Azospirillum brasilense: one gene and its partner. The main gene of each other region encodes a partner of the protein of the gene in region 2 in a complex. Links are inferred from orthologs where the notes say so. Each region holds a gene or a part of one and is shown on either strand. Other genes may lie near its edges.

The links.
Region 1: the proteins of D3869_RS04805 (region 2) and D3869_RS09500 are in contact, whole or in part, in a solved structure (PDB 1A0O), measured with the Escherichia coli proteins. The link is inferred for Azospirillum brasilense from one-to-one orthologs.

Annotation. Positions count from the first base shown.
Region 1 is NZ_CP032345.1:1,965,177-1,968,436, reverse strand. What follows is about bases 153-3,096. They hold D3869_RS09500 (chemotaxis protein CheA), read left to right. Parts: upstream 153-474; coding sequence 475-2,718; downstream 2,719-3,096. Other genes in these bases: D3869_RS09495 (chemotaxis protein CheW), read left to right, coding at 2,729-3,096; D3869_RS09505 (response regulator), read left to right, coding at 153-444. Also shown: D3869_RS09510 (STAS domain-containing protein), read left to right, coding at 1-82; more of D3869_RS09505, read left to right, coding at 67-152; more of D3869_RS09495, read left to right, coding at 3,097-3,260. UniProt on the Escherichia coli protein: Involved in the transmission of sensory signals from the chemoreceptors to the flagellar motors. CheA is autophosphorylated; it can transfer its phosphate group to either CheB or CheY.
Region 2 is NZ_CP032345.1:971,583-974,626, reverse strand. The notes cover bases 82-2,809. They hold D3869_RS04805 (chemotaxis response regulator CheY), read left to right. Parts: upstream 82-1,126; coding sequence 1,127-1,492; downstream 1,493-2,809. Other genes in these bases: D3869_RS04800 (protein phosphatase CheZ), read left to right, coding at 1,496-2,623; D3869_RS04810 (M24 family metallopeptidase), read left to right, coding at 82-756. In the rest of the region: more of D3869_RS04810, read left to right, coding at 1-81; D3869_RS04795 (protein phosphatase CheZ), read left to right, coding at 2,824-3,044. UniProt on the Escherichia coli protein: Involved in the transmission of sensory signals from the chemoreceptors to the flagellar motors.

The DNA of each region.
Region 1 (3,260 bases), 990 kb from region 2 along the record:
CGCCCAGCCGTCCGAGGTCCTGGCGGAAGCCTGCGAGGATCTGGGGCTGGACGGCTGGTTGAAGCAATGGAGCCAAGCGTGAAGAAGAAGGTACTCACCGTCGACGATTCGCGGACCATGCGGGACATGGTCTCCTTCACGCTGAAGGGCGCCGGCTACGACGTGGTCGAGGCCGCCGACGGCCAGCAGGCGCTGGGCGTCATCGGCGCCAACAAGGTGGACCTCGTCATCACCGACCTGAACATGCCGGTGATGGACGGGCTGACCCTGATCCGCCGCCTGCGCGCCACCCCGGCGCACCGCACGCTGCCCATCCTGATGCTGACCACCGAGGCCGACGAGAAGAAGAAGTCCGAAGGCCGGGCGGTGGGGGCGACCGGCTGGATCGTGAAGCCCTTCAACCCGGAGAAGCTGATCTCCGTCGTCCAGAAGGTGTGCGGCTGACGCCGCGTCCTGGCTTGTGAGGGGGCGTCCGTGGAAGACCTGAGCCGGTTCAAGCAAACCTATTTCGACGAAAGCGCGGAGCTGCTGGAGGTCGCCGAGGCCGGCCTGCTGCGGCTGACGCCGGGCGAGGTCGATTCCGACGAGGTCAACGCCATCTTCCGCGCCGTCCATTCCATCAAGGGCGGCGGCGGCGCCTTCGGCTTCACCGAGCTGGTCGCCTTCGCGCACGAGTTCGAGACGGTGATGGACGGGGTGCGCAACAACACCGTCCCCGTCACGACGGAGCTGGTGGACACGCTGATCCGCGCCAACGACCTGCTGGGCCAGATGCTGGCCTACGCGCGCGAAGGCGACCCCGCCCCGGCGGGGACCACCGACGGCACCGTGGCCGCCCTGCGCCGCCATCTGTCGGGCGGGGCTCCGCAGGTCCAGGCTCCGGCGGCCGCCCCCGCCGCTCCGGCGCCCGCCCCCGTCTACGCCGACGACGAGGACGACGAGGCCGGGCTGTTCGGCGACGCCATGGCGGCCATCGCCGCCGCCCGCGCGGAGGAGGACCCGGTTCCCCCCGGCAAGCTGCGCTGGACCATCGTCTTCCGGCCGCGGCCCGACCTGCTGATGTCGGGCAACGAGCCGGCCTTCATGCTGCGCGCGCTGCGCCGGCTGGGCGACGCCACCGTCGAATGCCACACCGACGCCCTGCCCAACCTCCAGAACCTGGAAGCGGAGCTTCTCCACCTCTCCTGGACGGTCACGCTGATCGCCGACGCGGACGTCGATCTGGACAAGATCAACGACGTCTTCGAGTTCGTGGCCGACGACTGCGACATCCGCATCACCGCGGAGGCCCCGCCTCCCGCCGCCCCCGAGGCGCCGCCCCCCGTCACCGATCCGGTGCCCGTCGCCGCCGCGGCCCCGCAGGCGGTGGTCGCCGCGGTCCCCGAAGCGCCCCCCAAAACCCTCGGGGCCGACGCTCCGAAGGCCGAGGCCGCCCGCCCGCGCCCCAACGGCGGCGGGGCGGAGCACGCCGGGCTGACGAGCCACACCATCCGCGTCGATCTCGACAAGATCGACCGGCTGGTCAACATGGTCGGCGAGATGGTTATCACCCAGGCGATGATCGCCGAGCATGTGCGCGAGCTGCCCCCCGGCGAGTTCCAGGAGCTTCTGGAAGGGCTGGAGCAGCTGGCCCAGCACACCCGCGAGCTGCGCGAGAGCGTGATGTCGATCCGCGCCCAGCCGGTGTCGAGCGTCTTCTCCCGCATGCCGCGGCTGGTCCGCGAATGCGCCGCCACCACCGGCAAGGAGGTCCAGCTCGTCACCAGCGGCGAGACGACCGAGGTGGACAAGACGGTGGTGGAGAACCTCGTCGATCCGCTGACCCACATGATCCGCAACTCCATCGACCACGGGCTGGAAGGGCCGGAGGAGCGGGAGCGCGTCGGCAAGCCGCGCGCCGGCACCGTGCACCTGTCGGCGCAGCACCGCTCGGGCCGCATCGTCATCGAGATCACCGACGACGGGCGCGGCATCAACCGGCCCAAGGTGCTGTCCAAGGCCATCGAGAAGGGGCTCGTCCAGCCGGGCGCCACCCTGTCGGACGAGGAGATCGACAACCTGATCTTCCTGCCCGGCTTCTCCACCGCCGATCAGGTGTCCAACCTGTCGGGCCGCGGCGTCGGGATGGACGTGGTGCGGCGGAACATCACCTCGCTCGGCGGGCGCATCGGCGTCTACTCCACGCCGGGCGAGGGCTCGCGCTTCGTGCTGTCGCTGCCGCTGACCCTGGCGGTGCTCGACGGCATGGTGATCTCGGTCGGCGAGGAGCGCTTCGTCCTGCCGCTGACCAACATCGTGGAGAGCCTGCGCCCCAAGGCGGCGGACCTGCACGGGCTGGTCGGCAAGTGCGACGTGATGATGGCCCGCGGCGAGTATGTGCGGCTGGTCTACCTGCACCAGCTGTTCGGCATCCCCGGCGCCGTCGCCGACCCCACCCGCGCGCTGGTCGTGCTGGTGGAGACGGAGGACGGCTCCCGCCTCGGCCTCGTCGTGGACGAGGTTCTGGGCCAGCAGCAGGTCGTCATCAAGAGCCTGGAAGCGAACTTCCGCCGCCTCGACGGCGTGGCAGCCGCGACCATCCTGGGCGACGGGCGCGTCGCCCTGATCCTGGACGTCGCCGGCCTGCGCGAGATGAGCCGGCACATGGATTCCAGGGCGCCGCGTCCGCCGTCTTCGCCGGTGGCCGCGCTGCCCGCACCCGCACTCGAACCGGTCTGAGGCCACAGCGATGAGCAGTTCCACCGCGCTCGCCACCGTCGGCGGTAGCCGCACCGACGCCCGCAACGACGTCATGGCGGTCAACGCCGCCGAGGAGCAGTACGTCACCTTCACCGTCGGCAGCGAGGAGTACGGCGTCAACATCCTGTCGGTCCGCGAGATCCGCGGCTGGACGCCGGAAAGCCGCCTGCCGAACCTGCCGGACTATGTGCGCGGCGTCATCAACCTGCGCGGCATCATCATCCCGATCTTCGACCTGCGCGCCCGCTTCGGCGGCGGCGCCACGTCGGTCACCAAGCGCCACGTCGTGGTGGTCATCCAGGTGGGGGAGCGCACCCGCGGCATCCTGGTCGACGCCATCTCCGACATCCTGGCGATCGGCCACGACGCCATCAAGCCGCCACCCGACGTGGACGGCGGCATGGTCGACGCCGAGTATCTCAGCGGCCTCTACACCGCCGACGACCGCATGGTCACGCTGCTGAACGTCGAGAAGCTGTTCTCCGTCGAGAACAGCGAGCTGGACTCGGCGACCAGGGCCC
Region 2 (3,044 bases):
GCCTTCCGCCGCGCCAACGACCGCTTCCGCGGTCTCAGCTTCGACACGATCTCCGGGGCGGGGCCGAACGGCGCCATCGTCCATTACCGGGTGTCGGAGGCCACCGACCGCCGGCTGGAGCCGGGCAGCCTGTTCCTGCTGGACAGCGGCGCCCAGTATCAGGACGGCACCACCGACGTGACGCGCACCATCGCCATCGGCGCGCCGACCCCGGAGATGCGCGAGCGCTTCACCCTGGTCCTCAAGGGGCACATCGCGGTCAGCACGGCGCGCTTCCCGCGCGGCACCACCGGGTCGCAGCTCGACACTTTGGCCCGCCTGCCGTTGTGGTCGCTGGGGCTCGACTACGACCACGGCACCGGCCACGGGGTGGGCAGCTACCTGTCGGTGCACGAGGGGCCGCAGCGGATCTCCAAGGTGCCGAACAGCGTTGCGCTGCAGCCCGGCATGATCCTGTCCAACGAGCCCGGCTACTACAAGACCGGCGCCTACGGCATCCGCATCGAAAACCTGATCGTCGTCCAGCCGCTCGACCTGCCCATGGCGGAGCGGCCCATGCTGGGGTTCGAGGTGCTGACCCTGGCCCCCATCGACCGCAATCTCGTCGAACCAGCGCTGCTGACCCAGGCGGAGATCGCCTGGCTGAACGCCTACCACACCCAGGTGCGCGAGACGCTGGAGCCGCGGCTCGCGGGCGGGGCGGACGCCGCCGTGGCGCACTGGTTGAGGCAGGCGACCTCCCCGATCATCGATTGATGGGAAATGGGCCGGGATGGACCCTTGTCGGCGGCTGGACGGCGCATGAGGCGAGAATCAGCCCGTGCGTTCGCCTGTGAATTCTGGCAAGGTCCCCACCCGGCGCAGGGGTATGCCCCTTCGGACCGCCGCCGGACGCGCGTCCGTGCCTTGGAAGCGATGCCTCATCGCATCGGGGCCCGGCGGATTTTCGGTGGTCTTGGTAACCCGATATTTACGGGCGTACGTCACTGTGGCCGTGAGGGATGACTTTTCGGCAGACTTAAGGCATCACAGTCGGACCAGACCGACCTCGGCGCACGCCATGCCGCGCCGGGCGGGCTGAACGCCGGGCCGGGGCCTAGCAACGGAAGAATGCGGAGACGCGTAGATGAAGATCCTTGTCGTCGATGACTACGCCACCATGCGGCGCATCGTGCGGAACCTCCTGACCCAGATCGGCTACACGGACATCGACGAGGCCGGCGACGGCGTCTCGGCCCTGCAGAAGCTGCGCGAGAGCAAGTTCGGCCTCATCATTTCCGACTGGAACATGGAGCCGATGACCGGCCTGCAGCTCCTCAAGGAGATCCGCGCCGACGCCAAGCTCGCCTCGACCCCGTTCATCATGGTCACCGCCGAAAGCAAGACCGAGAACGTGATCGCCGCCAAGCAGGCCGGTGTGAACAACTACATCGTCAAGCCTTTCAACGCCGACACCCTGAAGCAGAAGATCCAGGCCGTCATCGGCGGGTAAGGAGTGGTTGGGTTGGATCAGCTTCCGCAGCTTTCCGAGGAAGAGTTCGACCAGATCGAGGAAGCGATCGCCCGCACGACCAAGGGGCGAGCCTTCCTGCGCCGCTTCCACCGCCGGGCCCACGGGGCCGCGGCGGAGGAGGTGCGCAAGATGCTGCTGGAGTTCCGCAGCTCCTGGCATCAGCAGAGCGAGGTGGTGGAAGCCTCCAAGCACGTCGAGGTGCTGCGGCGCGAGCTGATGGAGATGGCTGCCTCCATCGAGCAGGCGCGGCGCGAGGTCGCGGCCCTGCGTCCGCCCGACGCCGGCGGCGACAAGATCACGTCGGCGACCAACGAGCTGGACGCCATCGTCATCTCCACCGAACGCGCGTCCTTCGAGATCCTGAACGCCGCCGAGCGGCTGATGGACCTGTCGGGCAAGCTGAAGGCGGACGGCGCCGATCCCGGACTCTGCTCCGAGATCGAGGGGGAGGTGACCAACATCTTCACCGCCTGCTCGTTCCAGGACCTGACCGGCCAGCGCACCAGCAAGGTGGTCAACGCGCTCCGCTACATCGAGCAGCGGGTCAACGCGATGATCAACATCTGGGGCGTCGAGAAGCTCGCCGGCATCCAGGTCTCCCATGAGAACACGGACACCCGTCCGGACGCCCATCTGCTGAACGGTCCCCAGCTCGACGGCCTCGGCGTCAGCCAGGCCGACGTGGACAGCATGTTCGACAGCCCGGCGATGGCGGTTCCGCCGCCGCCGGCTCCCGAACCGCCGCCGGCCGCCGCCGCTCCGGCCCCCGCTCCCGTGGCGGCCCAGACCGGATCCAAGGCGAGCCAGGCGGACATCGACAGCCTGTTCGACAGCCCGGCTCCAGCACCGGCCGCTCCGGCGAAGGCCAGCCAGGCGGACATCGACAGCCTGTTCGACAGTCCGGCTCCCGCTCCGGCCGCGGCGCCGTCGGCTCCCGCCCCGGCCCCCGCCGCCAAGAAGCCGGTGCCGAAGCCGGCCTCGGCGGCCAAGCCCGCCCCGAAGCCGGCCGCTCCGAAGCCGGATGCCAAGCCGGCGGCCGCCCCGCCGCCCGCGGCGGACGAGCCTCCGGCGCCGCTGGATCAGGCGGCCATCGACGCCCTGTTCGGCTGACCCCGCGGTCAACACGACGGTTCGGCGTCGGATTTGTGAAGAGTTGCCGCCGCGCCAGACGGCCGGCGCATTGGGACCTGAAGTTTGCTATGACGATCGTCGCCCGCCGGGTCGATGCCGGCCTTGGCGGGCAGTCCTGACCAGACGGGCCGGCGTGCGCGGATGCCCCGGACGTCCCTTCGGAAAGAGGCGCAGCCCGCATGAGGAATCTCTCGAAACCCTTCATGGCGGAGCTTCAGAAGGCCCGCCGGACCGGCAACCCCTACCAGGCGGTGGTGGACGACGCCGCCCCCCTGGCGCCGGCGCTGGCCTCGCTGCCGTCCGGTCCGGTCACCGTGGACAACAGCGACGTCATCCGCGCCATCAGCGACCTCGGCGCGAAGCTCGACCGCTTCCTGACCATGGACGCCCAGCAGATCGA